DNA from 2 places in the Leclercia sp. G3L genome. Region 2 is predicted to be linked to the other one. Evidence: predicted binding sites of a transcription regulator. Region 2 holds the regulator's gene; the other holds the start of a gene.
What was found. Region 2 encodes Fur, which represses iron uptake genes when iron is present. Its sites were predicted from a motif close to ATAATAATGAGAACNACTATCAA; they were not measured.
Positions count from the first base shown of each region.

Region 1: a site for Fur is predicted at 3,997-4,019, ahead of fhuF (siderophore-iron reductase FhuF). Genes of this name have one in related genera too.

Region 1 is NZ_CP088265.1:499,340-509,471, forward strand. It holds gene prfC (peptide chain release factor 3) at 1-510, opposite strand, end outside; gene yjjG (pyrimidine 5'-nucleotidase) at 601-1,278, opposite strand; gene rimI (ribosomal protein S18-alanine N-acetyltransferase) at 1,296-1,739, opposite strand; gene LRS40_RS03765 (DNA polymerase III subunit psi) at 1,708-2,121, opposite strand; gene rsmC (16S rRNA (guanine(1207)-N(2))-methyltransferase RsmC) at 2,224-3,252, shown strand; tRNA gene LRS40_RS03775 (tRNA-Leu) at 3,393-3,478, shown strand; tRNA gene LRS40_RS03780 (tRNA-Leu) at 3,508-3,593, shown strand; tRNA gene LRS40_RS03785 (tRNA-Leu) at 3,626-3,711, shown strand; gene LRS40_RS03790 (DUF1435 domain-containing protein) at 3,751-3,981, opposite strand; gene fhuF (siderophore-iron reductase FhuF) at 4,138-4,926, shown strand; gene LRS40_RS03800 (PTS sugar transporter subunit IIC) at 4,987-6,330, opposite strand; gene LRS40_RS03805 (YbaK/EbsC family protein) at 6,659-7,117, shown strand; gene bglJ (DNA-binding transcriptional activator BglJ) at 7,162-7,797, opposite strand; partial or broken gene LRS40_RS03815 (DNA-binding response regulator) at 7,797-7,970, opposite strand; partial or broken gene LRS40_RS03820 (IS3 family transposase) at 8,010-9,216, opposite strand; one part of gene LRS40_RS03825 (IS1-like element IS1B family transposase) at 9,317-9,775, opposite strand; one part of gene LRS40_RS03825 (IS1-like element IS1B family transposase) at 9,777-10,016, opposite strand.
Region 2 is NZ_CP088265.1:4,664,415-4,674,546, reverse strand. It holds gene nagE (N-acetylglucosamine-specific PTS transporter subunit IIBC) at 1-1,246, shown strand, start outside; gene glnS (glutamine--tRNA ligase) at 1,426-3,093, shown strand; gene chiP (chitoporin) at 3,529-4,935, shown strand; gene chiQ (ChiQ/YbfN family lipoprotein) at 4,980-5,312, shown strand; gene fur (ferric iron uptake transcriptional regulator) at 5,469-5,915, opposite strand; gene fldA (flavodoxin FldA) at 6,207-6,737, opposite strand; gene ybfE (LexA regulated protein) at 6,893-7,180, opposite strand; gene ybfF (esterase) at 7,309-8,082, opposite strand; gene seqA (replication initiation negative regulator SeqA) at 8,266-8,808, shown strand; gene pgm (phosphoglucomutase (alpha-D-glucose-1,6-bisphosphate-dependent)) at 8,833-10,132, shown strand, end outside.

The DNA.
Region 1 (10,132 bases), 660 kb from region 2:
GGTGATCGGGGCACAGGCGATCTTCAGCTCGCGCTCCACTTCGTCCATCACCTCCATCGGATCGCGGATGTCGCGGTCGAGTTTGTTCATAAAGGTAAGGATCGGCGTATCGCGCAGACGGGTCACTTCCATCAGCTTGCGGGTACGATCTTCAACGCCTTTTGCGGCATCGATAACCATCAGACAGCAGTCCACCGCCGTCAGGGTACGGTAGGTATCTTCGGAGAAGTCTTCGTGCCCCGGGGTATCGAGCAGGTTCACCAGGCAGTCGTGATACGGGAACTGCATCACGGAGGTGGTGATTGAGATACCACGCTGCTTTTCCATCTCCATCCAGTCAGATTTTGCATGCTGGCTGGAGCCACGGCCTTTTACCGTACCGGCGGTCTGGATCGCCTGTCCGAACAGCAGCACCTTTTCGGTGATGGTGGTTTTACCGGCATCCGGGTGAGAGATAATGGCAAAAGTACGGCGCTTCGCCACCTCTTGCAGATAAGGAGACAACGTCATAATAGAATCTTCTATAAAAAGCGCGGCAGCAGGCCACGCATCATGAATACGAAAATGCGGCTATTTTACCCATCAATGGGGGGCAGGCAATCAATGTTTACACAGGAGTTGCTCCAGTTCGCTCAGGGAGGCCACGGTCCAGGTCGGTTTGATTCCCTCCGACAGGGGGCGGTTGTGCGCATTCAGCCAGCAGGTAGACAGCCCGGCATTCATCCCGCCAAGGATATCGGACTCTGCCGTATCGCCCACCATCAGGACTTTTGATCGGTCAGGATTGCCCGCCTGGGCCAGCGCATAATCAAAGATTTTCGCTGCCGGTTTGGCCACGCCTACCTGTTCGGAGATCACTAATAAATCAAAATAGTCACGAAAACCGGTGCGTTCCAGGCGGATCTGCTGCAGCGCGGTAAAGCCGTTGGTGATGATCCCGAGCTTCGCCTTTCCTTTAAGGGAGGCAAGCAGCGACGCGGCGCCCGGCAGCGGGGCGCAGATTTCAGCCATCGCGTTAAGGAAAGCATGGTTCAAATCGCCAGGCGGAACGTTCAGGCGCTCGGACCAGCCCTGGAAACGTTGATGCTGCAGGTGTAACGCGGTGATCGCCCCGTTCTGGTAATCCACCCACAGCGGTTTGTTCACCATCTGGTAATCCTGGAAATCTTCAGCGGTAAAGGTCACGCTGTAGTCGAGAAACATCCGCTGTAAGCCGCCAAACGCATCGAAGGTAAACAGCGTTTCGTCAGCATCAAAGAAAATCCAGTCCCAGTTCATCGTTACAACCTTTTTAGTTATCCAAGCGGCAGAGCCATGATGATGGCGTCTTCACGTCCTTCTGCGGTGGGGTAATAGTTACGGCGGATCGTCGCCTCATTGAAGCCCAGGCTTTCATAGAGTGCGATGGCGGCGGCGTTCGAGGCCCGTACTTCCAGCCACAGCGTGAAAACGTCTCGTGCTTCCAGCTCGCGAATTAAATGTTCCAGCAGCTCTCTGCCCAGCCCACGGCGCTGAAAGGCAGGATCCACGGCGATGTTAAACAGCGTCGCCTCATCCAGAACGACCTGCGTAATGGCGAAAGCCGCCAGGGTATTATCGACATCCAGCCGATAGTTGAGGTAGCGCTCGCCCTGGTTGCTGGCAAACGTTTTTTCACTCCACGGAAAGGCGTGGGCGCGTTTTTCGATGTCAAAAGCCTGCGCTAAATCAGTCGTCGTGAGGGAAGAAATTGTGTTCATGTTCGCAGATTTGTTGCCACAGCGCGCGACGTGCCGCCGGGTTAGCGTTAAGTTCGTCCAGTACCGGGGTGGCCAGGTTGCCGCCCTCCAGCGTTATCTCTTCCATCACGCCCAGCTGCCAGCTGTTACAGCGTCCCTCAGGGGGCAGCATGGCTACGCGCTCGGGCGTCAGCTGCAGCACCTGATCGGCACTCAGCTTAAGTGCGCGCAGCACGTCGGCAATCAGCGGCTCGCTCAGCGCGGGCAGGCTCTGCGCCACCATCACCAGACGAACGTGCGCCGGAAGCGAGATGGCGATTTCGCCCTGCAAGGCCGCCGGGCGGCGCAACGCCCACTGGGTGATGCCCAGTTGCTGTAATTGCCTGTCTCGTCGGGATGCCATTGCGAAAACTCCTGTCTGTCAGGCGCGCAAATATAGCAAATGTGTCGAATCTGCGCCATCTACCTACTATAATCCCCGCCTGAGTTTATTGAGGAACAATTCATGTCTGCATTTACCCCGGCAAGTGAAGTCTTGCTGCGCCACAGTGATGATTTCGAACAAAGCCGTATTCTGTTTGCCGGAGATATGCAGGATGACCTGCCTGCCCGTTTCGAGTGCGCCGAAAGCCGCGCGCACACCCAGCAGTATCACCACTGGCAGGTGCTGAGCCGCCAGATGGGCGAGCGCGTCCGTTATAGCCTGGTAGCGGAACAGAGCGACGTGGCGGACTGCGATACGCTGATCTACTACTGGCCGAAGAACAAGCCTGAAGCCCAGTTCCAGCTGATGAACCTGCTCTCCCTGCTGCCGGTGGGCTGCGACATCTTCGTAATCGGTGAAAACCGCAGCGGCGTGCGCAGCGCCGAGCAGATGCTGGCGGAGTACGCCACGCTGAACAAAGTTGACAGCGCCCGTCGCTGTGGCCTGTACCATGGCCGGCTGGACAAAAAACCGACCTTCGACGCGGAAAAATACTGGGGCGAGTACCAGCTGGATGGCCTGACCATCAAAACGCTGCCGGGCGTCTTCAGCCGTGACGGTCTGGACGTCGGCAGCCAGCTGCTGCTCTCCACCTTCACGCCGCATACCAAAGGCAAAGTGCTGGATGTCGGCTGTGGCGCGGGCGTGCTCTCGGCCGTACTCGCCAGCCACTCACCGAAAGTGCGTTTAACCCTCACCGATGTCGGCGCGTCTGCCATTGAAGCCAGCCGCGCGACGCTTGCCGCAAACGGCATTGAGGGCGAAGTATTTGCCTCCAACGTGCTCTCCGACGTGACCGGCCGTTTCGATATGATCATCTCCAACCCGCCGTTCCATGACGGGATGGAAACCAGCCTCGAAGCGGCACAAACGCTGATCCGCACCGCAGTGCGCCATCTGAACAGCGGCGGCGAGCTGCGTATCGTGGCGAACGCCTTCCTGCCGTATCCGAAAGTGCTGGATGAAGTCTTCGGCTTCCACGAAGTGCTGGCCCAGACCGGCCGCTTTAAGATCTACCGCGCGATCATGACCCGTCAGGCGAAGAAATAACGTCTCCCTCCGGCCTGATCTGCCCGATCAGGCCATTTTTGCAACAAAAAAAACATCCAGCACAATTATCAGTTGACGAACAGCTGAAAACATCTAGAATGCGCCTCCGTGGTTGCGATACTTTTTTGTATCGTTGGTATGCGAAGGTGGCGGAATTGGTAGACGCGCTAGCTTCAGGTGTTAGTGTCCTTTGGATGTGGGGGTTCGAGTCCCCCCCCTCGCACCAACAACCATGATTGATATTGCTCGCACTGGGCGAAGGTGGCGGAATTGGTAGACGCGCTAGCTTCAGGTGTTAGTGTCCTTAGGATGTGGGGGTTCGAGTCCCCCCCCTCGCACCAACGAGGCGATATCAACAAAATAAGATGACTGTGCGAAGGTGGCGGAATTGGTAGACGCGCTAGCTTCAGGTGTTAGTGTCCTTAGGATGTGGGGGTTCGAGTCCCCCCCCTCGCACCAATTATCTTATCTCTCCTGACGTTCTCTCTTGTTATCCCTTCAGTTCAGATTCATCGCCAGAACCCACATTCCCGCAATAAGCGCTACACATGATGGCAGCAGCACAAAGTGCCGAAGTTGTTTATGCCAGATCATGGCGGATGACATCAGCAATCCCGACACGATAATCAGTTTCCAGACCGCCAGCGACAGATCGGTAAAGGCCAGCCCGGCAATCATCGCCCCCGGCAGTATCACTCCCCATCCACTCCCTAACGCTCTGCTCAACATGATCCGTCTCTCACTTCGATAATGATAACCAATATCATATGATATAATTTCTCATTTGTCAGCGTAGGACGTAATTGTGTAAAAAATCTTGCGCACGGTTTTATCTATAGTTAGGATTGGCAATCATTATCATTTAGATTTTTATCCAGCCCAATTATGGCCATACGCTCTGCACACGTCATTGAGAATGTTATCTGGCAAACCCGCCTTCCGTCCGGGCCTTCAGGGCTTGCGGATGCGGTGCGTGACGCCATTGCCGAGACGCGTGCACATATGCTGGATGTCATCAAGCTGGATGAGCCCCCTCCGCATCACGCCCTGACGCTGGCGCAGTGGCAACGCCCTGCTGAACTGCAGTCGTTGCTGGCGACCTACTCCGATCATATCTACCGCAATCAACCGACGCTGGCGCGCGAGAATAAGCCGCTGCTGTCGCTGTGGGCGCAATGGTATATCGGGCTGATGGTGCCGCCGATGATGCTGGCCCTGCTTACCCAGGATGTGGCGCTGGATCTCTCCCCTGAACATTTCCACGTTGAGTTTCACGAAACCGGGCGCGCCGCCTGCTTCTGGATCGACGTCCAGGAAGACAGCCACACAACCTCGCTTTCTGCGCAGCAAAGAATAGAGGTGCTGATTACCCGGGCACTGATCCCGGTGGTTGAGGCGCTGGAAGAGACGGGTGAGATCAACGGCAAACTTATCTGGAGCAATACCGGGTATTTAATTCACTGGTATCTGAACGAAATGAAAACCCTGCTGGGTGATGAGAAGGTCGACGCGCTGCGCCAGGCCATTTTCTTCGCTCGTCAGCTGTCGGATGGACGTGATAACCCGCTTTACCGCACTGTGGTTCCGCGCGACGGGCTGCTGGTGCGCCGCACCTGCTGTCAGCGCTATCGCCTGCCGGATGTTCAGCAATGCGGCGACTGCACGCTTAAATAGTTCCGTGCGGGCTTGAGGGCACACACTAAAACGGCAACCTGGGTTGCCGTTTCGCTTTTATTACGCCACCTGCTGACTTTCCTCTTCGGCACGCTGGGCCTCTTCAGCCTCCTGCGCCAGCAGCTGCTTCTCGTACACTTTAAAGAACGGGTAGTAGATGATGGCGGAGACCAGGGCTAACAGTACCACCAGTACCGCCGCACGGAAATCCCAGCCCAACGCCCATGCCGCACCCACCGGTGCAGGCGCCGTCCACGGCACCACGGAGATCACGCGGCCAATCAGATCCAGCTTCATCGCGGCCCACGCCAGCACCGCATTCACCATCGGAGCCAGCAGGAACGGAATGAAGAACACCGGGTTCATCACGATCGGCGTACCAAAGATCACCGGCTCGTTAATGTTGAAAATACTCGGCACCACGCTCAGACGGCCAATCGAACGCAGGTGCGCCGAGCGGCTGCGCAGGTAGCAGAACACCAGCCCCATTGTTGCTCCGGAGCCGCCAATCACAATGAAGAAGGTCCAGAACGCCTCCATAAAGATGTGCGGCAGCGGCGCGCTCTGCGCCAGCGCGGTCTGGTTCATCCCGAGGTTAGTCAGCCAGAACATCTGCAGCATCCCGGAGACAATCGCCGCCCCGTGAATGCCTGCAAACCACAGCAGATGACCAATCAGCACCGCCAGCAGGATCGCCGGCAGGGAGTCCGCTGCGGAGACCAGCGGCTTAAAGATGGCCATAATCGCCTGCGGGATCAGCATGCCAAACTCAGACTGGATGAAGAGGCTCAGCGGATAAAGGGTTAACACCACTACCAGCACCGGAATCAGCAGATCGAAGGAGTTTTTGATCATCGGCGGCACCTGATCGGGCAGGCGGATACCGATATTGTGCGCCTTCAGAAAACGCATCATCTCCACACAATAGATCGCCACCAGAATGGCGGTGAAGATCCCCGTCCCACCGAGGCTGTCTACCGGCAATGCACCTTTGGTTTTTGGCGCAGCAATCAGCAGGAAGGCCATCAGCGACAGCATGGCGCACATGAAGGGATCGAGCTGGTGCGACTTAACGTAGTGTTTGCCGAGGTTGTAGGCGATAGCAGCACATATATAGAGTGACATCACCCCCATCGTCATATCGAAGGGGGTCAGGATCTGGCCTTCAAACTGTTTCGCCATATCCAGCCAGGCGCGGGCAAAGCCCCAGGTGGTGTCCGGTGAAAATGGCGGGTAGGCAAAAACTAATAAGAACGAGCCGACGATCATAAACGGCATGGCGGAGATAAAACCGTCGCGGATCGCCATCACGTGACGCTGGGAAGAGATGCGTCCGGCAATGGGGCTGACATAGTTTTCAACAAAGCGGAATATCAGGTTAAACGCAGCATGGTTGGCAGACATAACGGCTCTCCTGTCAGACGATCGTTTCGGGCGCGATTACGCCGCACGGTGTTCCATATACCACTTTCACCACCTTGCTGGTTCGTATACCAGCGGTACTGCTCAAACGGATAGGTTTCATAATCGACTCTTATTATTGGATACAGGGGAAATGACGTAATCAGTATTAATCTCTGCTTCACGGTCTGCAACCGGTTACTGTAACCGGTTTCCGTGAATGTGAAGAGGATCCAGAAATCGCTGATGTTGGAGTTTTGTTACTTAGGGAATATTTACAGAGCATAATTTCTTATGACAGATTACGCAGAGTATTTTTCTGGAGGAAACAATGAGTTTGCAGTCTGTGCGCCAGTTTTTTGCTGACCATGCCCCTGACGTTGAAGTCATCGAGCTGGGTCAAAGTACCGCTACCGTTGCGCTGGCTGCCGAGGCGCATAATGTCGCGCCGGGTCAGATAGCGAAAACGCTGTCGCTGAAAATTAAAGATGAGGTGATTCTGGTTGTTGCCAAAGGTGACGCGCGCCTGGATAACAAAAAGCTGAAGCAGACGTTTGGGGCGAAAGCCCGCATGCTGAGCAGCGATGAAGTGGTGACGATTACCGGACATCCCGTTGGCGGCGTATGCCCTTTCGGGCTGGAAAATCCGCTGGCGATCTACTGCGATGTTTCGCTCAGGGAGTATGCCGAAGTCCTGCCCGCCGCAGGTGCCATTCACAGCGCGGTGCGCATCTCCCCACAGAGAATGGCCGAGCTCACTAAAGCAACCTGGGTGGACGTCTGTCAGTAAAATCCGAGCCAGATCCAGGTCTGGCGCGGGCGGGAGATCCTGGATCAGGACTGAAGTGCAGAGAGGAAGCGTGGTGTCCGGTGATCCGGTACCGGGAAATGCGTCAGAATATCGGCCGCATCCAGTAACCCCACGTCGGAGTGCACGCCAAGTTTCATCATGGCATTAAATTTATGCGCACGAATAGTTTTGATGTTGCGTTCCAGTCGGGTGGCAATTTCCTGGATGGAAAAGCCACACGACATAAATTGCAAAATGGCGCGTTCGGTCGGGCTTAGCAACCGTCCGCGATGAATGTTCCAGTGATTGCTTATGCTGTCATTCACCCGTCGGGTCTCATTCAACAATTTACCCAGCTGCTCCTGTAGAGCGGCCAGCGGATCGGATTTGAGAACGATCCCGTGCAGACGTGAAGGGGAAAGCTGATTCATCAGGCTCGCTTCTCGCGCGTCTGAGGCCAGTACAATTCGCTGAATCATACCGTGGGTGGCAGCCACCTCCTTGAGACACACCAGACAGTTGCGCCGCTCTTCTCGCTCATCAGAGAGTGAATAAATCAGCGATGAATACGGGACAAAATTAAGTGTGGACTGAAAACTGGCGATGTTACTAAACAGATGTATTTCGTAGCCATTAAGTGATGGGTTGGCAAAAAGATGCTTCAACCCCATAGCACTCATCATGCACTTTTCGACGATAGCGATATGTCTTTTTGTAGCGCTCTTTTCCATTCGTCTTGCTCTCCATAGGCTGAGAATAAACTCAGCTCTTTCATTCCCTTGGTGCTATTAATCCACGCATACATTTCGGCATTACTGGTTAAGGAGAGTCGTCTCATCGCGCTATTTTTTTGCGTGATCTTGACCCGCCATCTCCGGACAGCTTTTGTATCTTAAGTTAACGATGTCCGCTGCCGCCGATATTCCCTCGGGGAGTGATATCCCAGCGCGCTGTGCGGGTGGTTTTCATTGTAATGTGTGAACGCTGCTGCAAGGTTTCGCAGGGCTGTTCTCACATCTGGTTTTGCCATGAACGCGATATAGTCTTCCTTCATCGTCTTCACGAACCGTTCGGCCATGCCATTGCTCTGCGGGCTGCTCACCGCTGTTGTACACGGCTCCAGATTCAGCTCTCTGGCGAACCTCCGCGTTTCATGCGCGGTATATGCTGAACCGTTATCCGTCAGCCATTGAACCGGTGTGGTCGGCAGCCCGTCGCCGAAGCGCTTTTCCACCGACCTCAGCATCACATCCTGCACCGTCGAACTGTCGTAGCCTCCTGTGCTCGCTGCCCAGTCTATGGCTTCTCTGTCGCAGCAGTCCAGCGCGAACGTGACCCGCAGCTTCTCACCGTTGTCGCAGCCGAACTCGAAGCCATCTGAACACCAGCGCATATCGCTTTCTGCCACCGCGATTTTGCCCTTATGTTCACGCTTCGACCGCTCTGGTTTGTCATGCAGTAACAGCAGATTATGCTCGCTCATAAGCCGGTAAAGCCGTTTGGCGTTCACGGGGGCAGTCCCTCTGTACGACGTTGCGTACGCAGGATGCCCCACACACGGCGATAGCCGTAACTGGGCATATCGCTGATGATATCGAGGATCTCTGACAGTATTTCAGCGTCTGCTTCGTCATCACGCCGGTTACAGCGCCTGTCCTGCCAGTCGGCAGAACGGTTAATTCGCAGTGACAGCTGCGCACGCGACACGCCCATGGTGCGGCTGACCAGGGCTATTCCCCGTCCTTTGGCAACAAGGGCGCGTGCGCTATCCATTTTCGCGACTGAGCGTACTCCACGGCTTCTTTCAGGATCTCAACTTCCATCGTCTTCTTGCCCAGCAGGCGCTGAAGCTCCCGGACCTGCTTCAGAGCAGCAGTAAGCTCAGAAGCTGGAACAACTTCTTCTCCGGCCGCAACGGCGGTGAGGCTGCCTTCCTGATATTGCTTCTTCCACTTAAACAGCAGGCTGGGCTGGATGCCATGCAGGCGGGCGACATGGGAGACATTCATGCCCGGCTCCATCGTCTGCTGGATAATGGCGATCTTCTCCTGAGGAGTTTTACGTTTACGGACTTCTTGTCCTAACAGGATCCCGGTCATCTCAAAATTGGCGTTAGTGTTAGACATATATTCAAGCCTATCTCTTATCTGGAGATACAGCTACTGTCTGGTGTTTCAGGGGGCTGGTAATGACTCCAACTTATTGATAGTGTTTTATGTTCAGATAATGCCCGATGACTTTGTCATGCAGCTCCACCGATTTTGAGAACGACAGCGACTTCCGTCCCAGCCGTGCCAGGTGCTGCCTCAGATTCAGGTTATGCCGCTCAATTCGCTGCGTATATCGCTTGCTGATTACGTGCAGCTTTCCCTTCAGGCGGGATTCATACAGCGGCCAGCCATCCGTCATCCATATCACCACGTCAAAGGGTGACAGCAGGCTCATAAGACGCCCCAGCGTCGCCATAGTGCGTTCACCGAATACGTGCGCAACAACCGTCTTCCGGAGCCTGTCATACGCGTAAAACAGCCAGCGCTGGCGCGATTTAGCCCCGACGTATCCCCACTGTTCGTCCATTTCCGCGCAGACGATGACGTCACTGCCCGGCTGTATGCGCGAGGTTACCGACTGCGGCCTGAGTTTTTTTAAATGGCGGAAAAATCGTGTTGAGGCCAACGCCCATAATGCGGGCGGTTGCCCGGCATCCAACGCCATTCATGGCCATATCAATGATTTTCTGGTGCGTACCGGGTTGAGAAGCGGTGTAAGTGAACTGCAGTTGCCATGTTTTACGGCAGTGAGAGCAGAGATAGCGCTGATGTCCGGCAGTGCTTTTGCCGTTACGCACCACCCCGTCAGTAGCTGAACAGGAGGGACAGCTGATAGAAACAGAAGCCACTGGAGCACCTCAAAAACACCATCATACACTAAATCAGTAAGTTGGCAGCATCACCAATATATTAATATAAAAAGCATAGAGATTAATAATTATTGAGGCTGTTTTTCACTAATACA
Region 2 (10,132 bases):
GATTATGATGTTCGGTCTGCCGGGTGCGGCGCTGGCTATCTACCACTGCGCGCGTCCAGAGAACAAAGCAAAAGTGCTGGGTATCATGATGGCGGGCGCATTCGCGGCCTTCTTCACCGGTATCACCGAACCGCTGGAATTCTCCTTCATGTTCGTTGCCCCGGTACTGTACGTCATCCACGCCGTACTGACCGGTATCTCCGTGTTCATCGCCGCAAGCATGCAGTGGATTGCCGGCTTTGGCTTCAGTGCGGGCCTGGTGGATATGGTACTGTCGTCCCGTAACCCACTGGCGGTTCACTGGTACATGCTGATCCTGCAGGGTCTGGCCTTCTTCGTGATCTACTACGTGGTATTCCGCTTCACCATCACCAAATTCAACCTGATGACTCCGGGTCGCGAGCTGGCTGTCGCCGGTAGCGAAGGGGATGGTCAGGACGTGAACGTGAGCGGCACCGCGACGGAAGACGTTTCCGGCCTGGCGCGTCAGTACATCGCGGCAGTCGGCGGTTCAGACAACCTGACCGGTATTGATGCCTGCATCACCCGTCTGCGTCTGAACGTGAAAGACTCTTCTCTGGTTAACGAAGCAATGGCGAAACGCCTGGGTGCGTCTGGCGTGATCCGCCTGAACAAAACCAGCGTTCAGATTATCGTCGGCTTTGTGGCCGAGAAAATCGCCAACGCAATGAAAACCACCGGTCCGGTTGCCGCTGCTGAAGCGACATTTGCGCCAGCCGCTGCGCCTGCTGCGGTTAAGCCACAGGCTGTTGCCAATGCCACCACCATCGCTGCGCTGGTTTCGCCAGTGACCGGGGAAGTGGTTGCTCTGGAGCAGGTGCCTGATGAAGCCTTTGCCAGCAAAGCAGTGGGCGATGGCGTAGCGGTGAAACCAACGGATAAAACCGTGGTCTCTCCGGCAGCCGGTACTATCGTCAAGATCTTTAACACCAACCACGCGTTCTGCCTAGAAACAGAGAAAGGCGCGGAGATCGTTGTCCATATGGGTATCGATACCGTTGCGCTGGGTGGCCAGGGCTTCAAACGCCTGGTTGAAGAGGGTGCCGAAGTGGTTGCCGGTCAGCCGGTTCTGGAAATGGATCTCGACTACCTGAACGCCAATGCCCGCTCCATGATCAGCCCGGTGGTCTGCAGCAATATCGACGACTTCAGCGGCCTTGTGATCAAGGCGCAGGGTCAGGTTGTTGCCGGTCAGACACCACTGTATGAAATTAAAGGCAAATAAGTGCTCCTGAGTCAGCGTTAATGCCTGAGCGGCGGGGATATCCCCGCCGCTTTTTTTTGCAGCAATTGCCCCGATTATTCTCTTCAGAGACCTTTTTTTGCGTAACTAAAGGTTGTCACTACGCCCGGCTTATAAGATCATATGCCGTTATACGTCGTTTACGCTTTGAGGAATCCACGATGAGTGAGGCTGAAGCCCGCCCGAGCAACTTTATCCGTCAGATCATTGATGAAGATCTGGCCACCGGTAAGCACACTACCGTTCACACCCGTTTCCCGCCGGAGCCGAACGGCTACCTGCACATTGGTCATGCGAAATCGATCTGCCTGAACTTCGGCATCGCGCAGGACTACCAGGGTCAATGCAACCTGCGTTTCGATGACACCAACCCGGTGAAAGAAGATATCGAATACGTAGAGTCCATTAAGAACGACGTGCAATGGTTGGGCTTCAACTGGTCTGGCGACATCTGCTACTCCTCTGACTATTTTGATCAGCTGTACGCTTATGCCGTTGAGCTGATCAACAAAGGCCTGGCCTACGTTGACGAGCTTTCCGCTGACGAGATCCGCGAATACCGCGGGTCGCTGACCGCGCCGGGCAAAAACAGCCCATACCGCGATCGCAGCGTAGAAGAGAACCTGGCGCTGTTTGAAAAAATGCGTGCCGGTGGCTTCGAAGAGGGCAAAGCCTGTCTGCGTGCCAAAATCGATATGGCCTCGCCGTTTATCGTGATGCGCGACCCGGTGCTGTACCGCATTAAGTTTGCCGATCACCACCAGACCGGCAGCAAGTGGTGCATCTACCCGATGTATGACTTCACTCACTGCATCAGCGATGCGCTGGAAGGCATTACCCACTCGCTCTGTACCCTGGAGTTCCAGGATAACCGTCGCCTGTATGACTGGGTGCTGGATAACATCTCTATTCCGGTGCATCCGCGTCAGTACGAGTTCTCTCGTCTGAATCTGGAATACACCGTGATGTCCAAGCGTAAGCTGAACCTGCTGGTGACCGACAAGCACGTTGAAGGCTGGGATGACCCGCGTATGCCGACCATTTCCGGTCTGCGTCGTCGTGGCTATACCGCCGCCTCCATCCGTGAGTTCTGCAAACGCATTGGCGTGACCAAGCAGGACAACACCATTGAGATGGCGTCACTGGAATCCTGTATCCGCGAAGATCTGAACGAAAATGCCCCGCGCGCCATGGCGGTTATCGATCCGGTTAAACTGGTTATCGAAAACTATCCGCAGGGCGAAAGCGAGCTGGTGACCATGCCAAATCATCCGAGCAAACCGGAGATGGGCAGCCGTGATGTGCCGTTCAGCGCCGAGATCTGGATCGATCGCGCCGACTTCCGTGAAGAAGCCAACAAGCAGTACAAACGTCTGGTGATGGGCAAAGAGGTGCGTCTGCGTAATGCCTACGTGATCAAAGCCGAACGCGTCGAGAAAGATGCTGAAGGCAATATCACCACCATCTTCTGCACCTACGATGCTGAGACCCTGAGCAAGGATCCGGCCGACGGTCGCAAGGTGAAGGGCGTTATTCACTGGGTGAGCGCGGCACATGCGCTGCCGGTTGAAATCCGCCTGTACGATCGTCTGTTCAGCGTGCCAAACCCGGGTGCCGCAGAGGACTTCCTGGAAGTGATTAACCAGGATTCACTGGTGATCAAGCAGGGCTTTGCCGAGCCGTCCCTGAAAGCTGCCGTTGCTGGTCACGCGTATCAGTTCGAGCGTGAAGGCTACTTCTGCCTCGACAGCCGCTATGCTACTGCCGACAAACTGGTATTTAACCGTACCGTCGGTCTGCGTGATACTTGGGCTAAAGCGGGCGAGTAATCCCTTTCTCCTTTTGAAAAACGCCGCGTATGCGGCGTTTTTTTTGCCTGACCATTATGCCCTTAACCCTTTAAATCTTCGCGTTGCGAATTAATTATATTTTTTAAAACGGTTTACTTTCTCTTCCCTTTCGCAAATTAACCGTCATCGATACCAGATGCGCTGTTTAATTATTATTAATTAAAAATAAATCGCTCATTCTGAATATTATTTTAAATAAATATTCTTCCCCATTGGCTTTGTTACAAACCGCAACCAAATATGTGCGCTTTGTCATAATCCTGACTTTTGATCGCTGAAAAGCATTGATAATTCGCGTCGCGAAAAATAGTCTAAGGACAGGAGATGTAAGCGGGTATTTCCGGTTGCCTCCACTTTTTACTTTTTTGTTTTTCGCCGTTTAAGGCGCTTTTAATACGTCAAAGAGGATTAATTATGCGTACGTTTAGTGGCAAACGTAGTGCGCTTGCGCTGGCTATCGCCGGTGTTACAGCAATGTCAGGCTGGATGGTTTCTCCGAAAGCCCAGGCCGAAGGATTCATCGATGATTCAACCCTCACGGGCGGTGTCTATTACTGGCAGCGTGAACGTGACCGCAAAGATGTCGATGCAGACAAATATAAAACCAACCTGGCTCACTCCACCTGGAACGCCAACCTTGATTTCCAGTCCGGCTATGCCGCCGATATGTTTGGTCTTGATCTGGCTGCGTTCACTGCTATCGAAATGGCGGAAAACGGCGACAGCGGCCACCCGAACGAAATTGCCTTCTCCTCCAGCAATAAAGCCTATAAAGAGGACTGGTCCGGTGATAAGAGCGGGATCAGCCTGTACAAAGCGGCAGCAAAATTCAAATACGGCCCGGCCTGGGCACGCGGTGGCTGGCTTCAGCCAACCGGTCAAACCCTGCTAGCGCCGCACTGGAGCTTTATGCCGGGTACCTATCAGGGTGCCGAAGCCGGAGCCAACTTTGACTACGGCGATAGCGGTGCGTTGAGTTTCTCTTACATGTGGACCAACGAGTATAAAGCGCCGTGGCACCTCGAGATGGACAAGTTCTATCAGAATGACAGAAAAACCCGCGTCGACTATCTCCACTCCTTCGGCGCGAAGTACGATTTCAAAAATAACCTGATTCTGGAAGCCGCATTTGGCCAGGCTGAAGGCTTCATCGATCAGTACTTTGCCAAAGCCAGCTACAAGCTTGATATCGTGGGCGGCCCGCTCTCTACCACCTATCAGTTCTACGGCACGCGTGATAAAGCCGACAGCGGCACCGTAAACGATATTTACGACGGTACGGCCTGGCTGCAGGCGCTAACGTTGGGCTACAAGGTCGGTCAGGTCGATTTACGTCTGGAAGGAACTTACGTCAAGGCTGAAGGCCAGCAGGGCTACTTCCTGCAGCGTATGACCCCAACCTACGCGTCATCCAACGGTCGTCTGGACGTATGGTGGGATAACCGCTCCGACTTTAACGCCAACGGCGAAAAGGCGGTCTTCTTCGGGGCCATGTATGACCTGAGTAACTTGAACCTGGCGGGCTGGAGCGTCGGCGCGTCTTATGTCTACGCCTGGGATGCGAAACCGGCAGACTGGTTAATCAACAGCGCCGGTCAGCGTGAAGATATCGCCTCCAACAAGATCAAGGAATCTGCCTACAACCTGGATGCGATCTACACCCTGCAGGATGGGCGCGCAAAAGGGACCATGTTCAAACTGCACTTCACGCAGTATGACAACCACTCCGATATTCCAAGCTACGGCGGCGGCTACGGCAACATCTTCCAGGATGAGCGTGACGTGAAGTTCATGGTTATCGCCCCGTTCACCATCTTCTGATGACAATCCGGGCGGGGGCGCTCCCCGCCTGACTGGAGACCTCTATGCTGAAAAAAATCGTACTGGTCGCGGTGCTGGCATCAGGACTGGCCGCCTGCGCACAACCACAGACCCAGAAAGAAGATACCCGTCTGAAAGAGGCCTACAGCGCGTGCATCAATACCGCTGAAGGTTCGCCAGAAAAGATCGAAGCCTGTCAAAGCGTGCTGGACGTGCTGCGCCAGGAGAAGGCGCACGAACAGTTTGCGGCCCAGGAAACCGTCCGGGTGGCGGATTACCAGGCCTGTATCCAGGCGCGTAAAACGGGTAACAATCAGGACGTGACCAAAAACTGCGATAAAATCTGGCAGGAAATCCGCAGTAATAACGCGAAGTAATCAGCTGTTTGCCATGCCCGGTGGCGCTATGCTTACCGGGCCTACGGGTAATTTCACCCTTGTAGGCCCGTGTAAGCGCAGCGCCACCGGGCTTTTTTACAGGATGGCAGGCAAAAAAAAGCCAACCGTCAGGTTGGCTCAGAGTCTATGCAGAGATTACTTCGCGTCGTGCGCGTGGTCATCTTCGCGGCAGTCGCCTTCGGCACAGTGGCCATACAGGTACAGACTGTGGTTGGTCAGACGAATGCCATGACGTGCGGCAATTTCGCGCTGACGTAATTCGATGGAGTCATCGCTGAATTCGATCACTTTGCCGCAGTCGAGGCAAATCAGGTGATCGTGGTGGTGCTGCTGCGTCAGTTCAAATACGGATTTACCGCCTTCGAAATTATGACGCGTAACGATGCCTGCATCGTCGAACTGGTTCAGTACACGGTAAACGGTAGCCAGACCAATTTCTTCGCCCATGTCGATCAGACGCTTGTATAAGTCTTCCGCACTGACATGATGGTTATCCGGACCCTGAAGTACTTCCAGGATTTTTAACCGTGGAAGCGTGACTTTCAGTCCGGCCTTCTTTAATGCGGTGTTGTTGTCAGTCATGCGGAATCTGTCCTGTTGCTAAACGATTCACTTCTAAAGAAGAAGTGACAGAAAATGCACCTGGGATAATGCGTCTCATTATAGAACTGCCATGACGTAATGAAAACTGCAAGTCTCAAGTAAAGTATGCTTATAAAAACGTGGTACCGCCAACAAAGTTGTTACAAGGTTCCCCGTTTACTCCTGGATCATTGTACAGGTATGGCAGCGAAAGTTAAAAATTTGTAGCAATTATTTTGATTGGAATTACCTATCGATGCGGCGCAACTTTAGCGTTGCGCCGCGACATCATCAGGCGTTGAGGATGGCGTCGAGGTGCAGCTCTTCGCGGATCTGTTTAACCCATTTGTCCACGCGTTCAGCGGTCAGTTCTGGCTGGCGATCTTCGTCGATGGCGAGACCGACAAAGTTGTTGTCGTCGGCCAGACCTTTAGAAGCTTCGAAGTGGTAACCGGCGGTTGGCCAGTGACCGACAATCACCGCGCCGCGTGGCTCAATGATGTCGCGAATGGTGCCGAGGGCGTCGCAGAAGTACTCTGCGTAATCTTCCTGATCGCCGCAGCCGAACAGGGCAACCAGCTTGCCGTTGAAGTCGATCTCTTCCAGAGACGGGAAGAAGTCGTCCCAGTCACACTGCGCTTCACCGTAATACCAGGTCGGGATGCCCAGCAGCAGAATATCGTAACCTTCGATATCTTCTTTGCTGCTTTTCGCAATGTCATGCACATCGGCAACGTCTTTACCTAACTGTTTTTGAATGTTTTTTGCGATGTTTTCGGTGTTACCCGTGTCGCTGCCGAAAAAAATGCCGATGATTGCCATGAGTAAAATAACCTCTTGATACTTAATGGTATGGTGGCGCAATTTAGCCACGGATAAGGGCAATCATAGCAGAACAGAGAAGCCTGCGGAAACTGCTATCACGCAGGACTGCACTCTGTGCTACATGAAAGCAACAAGAAGGGGGGTTTTCTGACTTACGCTTTGCCGTGCCATTCCCCGAGCTGCGAAATCAGCATCTCTTCGATAAGCTCACTGCGGCTGATCTCACGAGCATTCGCCAGCTCATTCAGCGCATCGACGGCTTCAGCATTCAGTTTCAGCTCGACGCGTTTAAGCCCACGACTTTTATCGCGTTTAAGCTGATTGCGCTTATTAATGCGCAGCTGTTCATCACGCGAAAGCGGATTGGTTTTCGGTCGTCCCGGGCGACGCTCATTCGCGAACAGATCTATTGTCGTGCGGTCCGTGTGTTCTTTGGCCATGATTCTGAGACTTCGGGGGAAACAAGACACCCTGCTAATGCCCGGGCGATAAGCGCGCCATCATACATCACCGAAAACGGCACGCCAACGACTGGAGGCCTGCCGGCGACCAGTCGCTCTCTTTTTAATCAATTATTGATGTCAGCGAGGTAACGGCGGATAGCGCGCAGCACCGCGTCAGGTTTTTCAGCATGAACCCAGTGTCCGGCTCCGGCAATGACATGCGCTTTGGCCTGAGGGAATTGCGCCAGCAGCGCATCGCGGTACGCTTCGGTGACATACGGGGAATTGCCGCCAGTGATGAACAGGGTAGAGTGCGGCCACGCCGGGACCGCCTGCCAGCCGACGATCTGGTCATACTGATCCCACAGTACGGGCACGTTGAAGCGCCACTCGCCGTCAACGAAGGATTTCAGCAGGAACTGCACCACGCCTTCTTCATCCAGATGTTCACGCATCAGCGCCGCGGCCTGCTGGCGGGTGCTGACGCCGGCGTCCGTGACGGCGTTAATGGCGGCGAAGATCTCATCGTGGCGACGGACGTCATAATCCACAGGCGCGACGTCGATCGCTACCAGGCCGGCAATTCGCTCTGGCGCAATTGCCGTCAGCGCCATCACCGCTTTGCCGCCCATTGAGTGACCAATCAGGATCGCCTTTTCAATCTTGTGTTCATCCAGCGTATCCAGCAGATCCTGAGCCATATCGGCGTAGGTCATCTGCGGCGAGCGCGGCGACAGACCGTGGTTGCGCATATCCACCTGCAGCAGCGCGTGGTCGGTCACCAGATCCCGTGCCAGCACGCCAAGGTTATCCAGGCTGCCAAACAGGCCATGCACCAGGACGATGGGAGAATTATTGTGCGGCGATTGTGCAGATTGCGCTCGGGTATTCAATTTCATGGCAAAGTTCTTTTTTTACGTATGTCAGGTTAGGGTATCATGTTGACCATTCTGCCGCCCGGCTGCAAGGAAACAGTTAAATCTGACTTTTGCCGCCATTCTGGCTTGACGCTATCCGCTGTTGGGTTTTGACCTTATACTCCCAACGACTTGTATTCAGATAAGATATCGCACTGGATTAAGATGAAAACAATCGAAGTTGATGACGAGCTTTATCAGTATATCGCCAGCCAGACGCGGCACATTGGTGAGAGCGCGTCCGACATTTTACGGCGCATGCTGAAAATTGCCGCCGCCTCGCAGTCTGCCGCTCCGGCCATCAAAGAGACGCGCCAGCCAGCTGCTGTCGCGCAGGAAAAGCCGCTGTCGCCGGTAAAAGACAAAGTGCGTGCGATGCGCGAATTGCTGCTTTCTGACGAATACGCTGAGCAGAAGAAAGCAGTTAACCGCTTTATGCTGGTGCTGACTACACTCTATTCACTGGATAACAACGCGTTCGCCGACGCGACTGAGTCACTTCATGGTCGCACCCGCGTCTATTTCGCGGCTGATGAGCAAACGCTGTTACAGAATGGCAATCAAACTAAGCCCAAGCACCTGCCTGGTACACCGTACTGGGTGATCACCAATACCAATACCGGACGCAAGCGCAGCATGATCGAACATATCATGCAATCCATGCAGTTCCCGGCGGAATTGACTGATAAGGTTTGCGGCACTATCTAACCCTTGCATCAGAAGGACCAGGCAATGGCAAATCACAATCGTGCGGGTCAACCTGCACAACAGAGCGATTTGATTAACGTCGCCCAGCTTACCGCGCAGTACTACGTGCTGAAGCCGGAAGTGGGTAACGCAGAACACGCAGTGAAGTTTGGTACATCCGGGCACCGCGGCAGTGCGGTACGCCACAGCTTTAACGAGCCGCATATTCTGGCCATTGCTCAGGCCATCGCGGAAGAGCGCGCCAAAAATGGCATCACCGGTCCGTGCTACGTGGGTAAAGATACCCACGCCCTGTCAGAGCCTGCCTTTATTTCCGTACTGGAAGTGCTGGCGGCCAACGGCGTGGACGTCGTGATTCAGGAAAACAATGGCTATACGCCGACCCCTGCGGTCTCTAACGCCATTCTGGTGCATAACCAGAAAGGCGGCGCGCAGGCGGATGGTATTGTGATCACGCCATCCCACAACCCGCCGGAAGATGGCGGCATCAAATACAATCCACCGAACGGCGGCCCGGCTGATACCAACGTCACCAAAGTGGTGGAAGATCGTGCCAACGCCCTGCTGGCCGACGGCCTGAATGGCGTGAAGCGCATTTCCCTGGACGAGGCGATGGCCTCCGGCCACGTGAAAGAGCAGGATCTGGTGCAGCCGTTCGTTGAAGGGCTGGCGGATATCGTCGACATGGCGGCGATCCAGAAAGCCGGTCTGAAGCTGGGCGTTGACCCGCTCGGCGGTTCCGGTATCGAATACTGGAAACGTATTGCCGAGCACTACAAGCTGGATCTGACCATCGTTAACGATCACGTCGATCAGACCTTCCGCTTTATGCACCTCGATAAAGACGGCGCGATCCGTATGGACTGCTCCTCCGAGTGTGCGATGGCCGGCCTGCTGGCGCTGCGCGACAAGTTTGACCTCGCCTTCGCCAACGACCCGGATTACGACCGTCACGGCATCGTCACCCCGGCTGGCCTGATGAACCCGAACCACTATCTGGCGGTAGCGATCAACTACCTGTTCCAGCACCGTCCACAGTGGGGCGCAGAGGTTGCCGTGGGTAAAACCCTGGTCTCCTCCGCCATGATCGACCGCGTGGTTAACGACCTGGGCCGCAAGCTGGTGGAAGTGCCTGTTGGCTTCAAGTGGTTTGTTGACGGTCTGTTCGACGGCAGCTTTGGCTTTGGCGGCGAAGAGAGCGCGGGGGCTTCCTTCCTGCGCTTCAACGGTACGCCGTGGTCAACCGACAAAGACGGCATCATCATGTGCCTGCTGGCGGCGGAAATCACTGCCGTCACCGGTAAGAACCCGCAGGAGCACTACA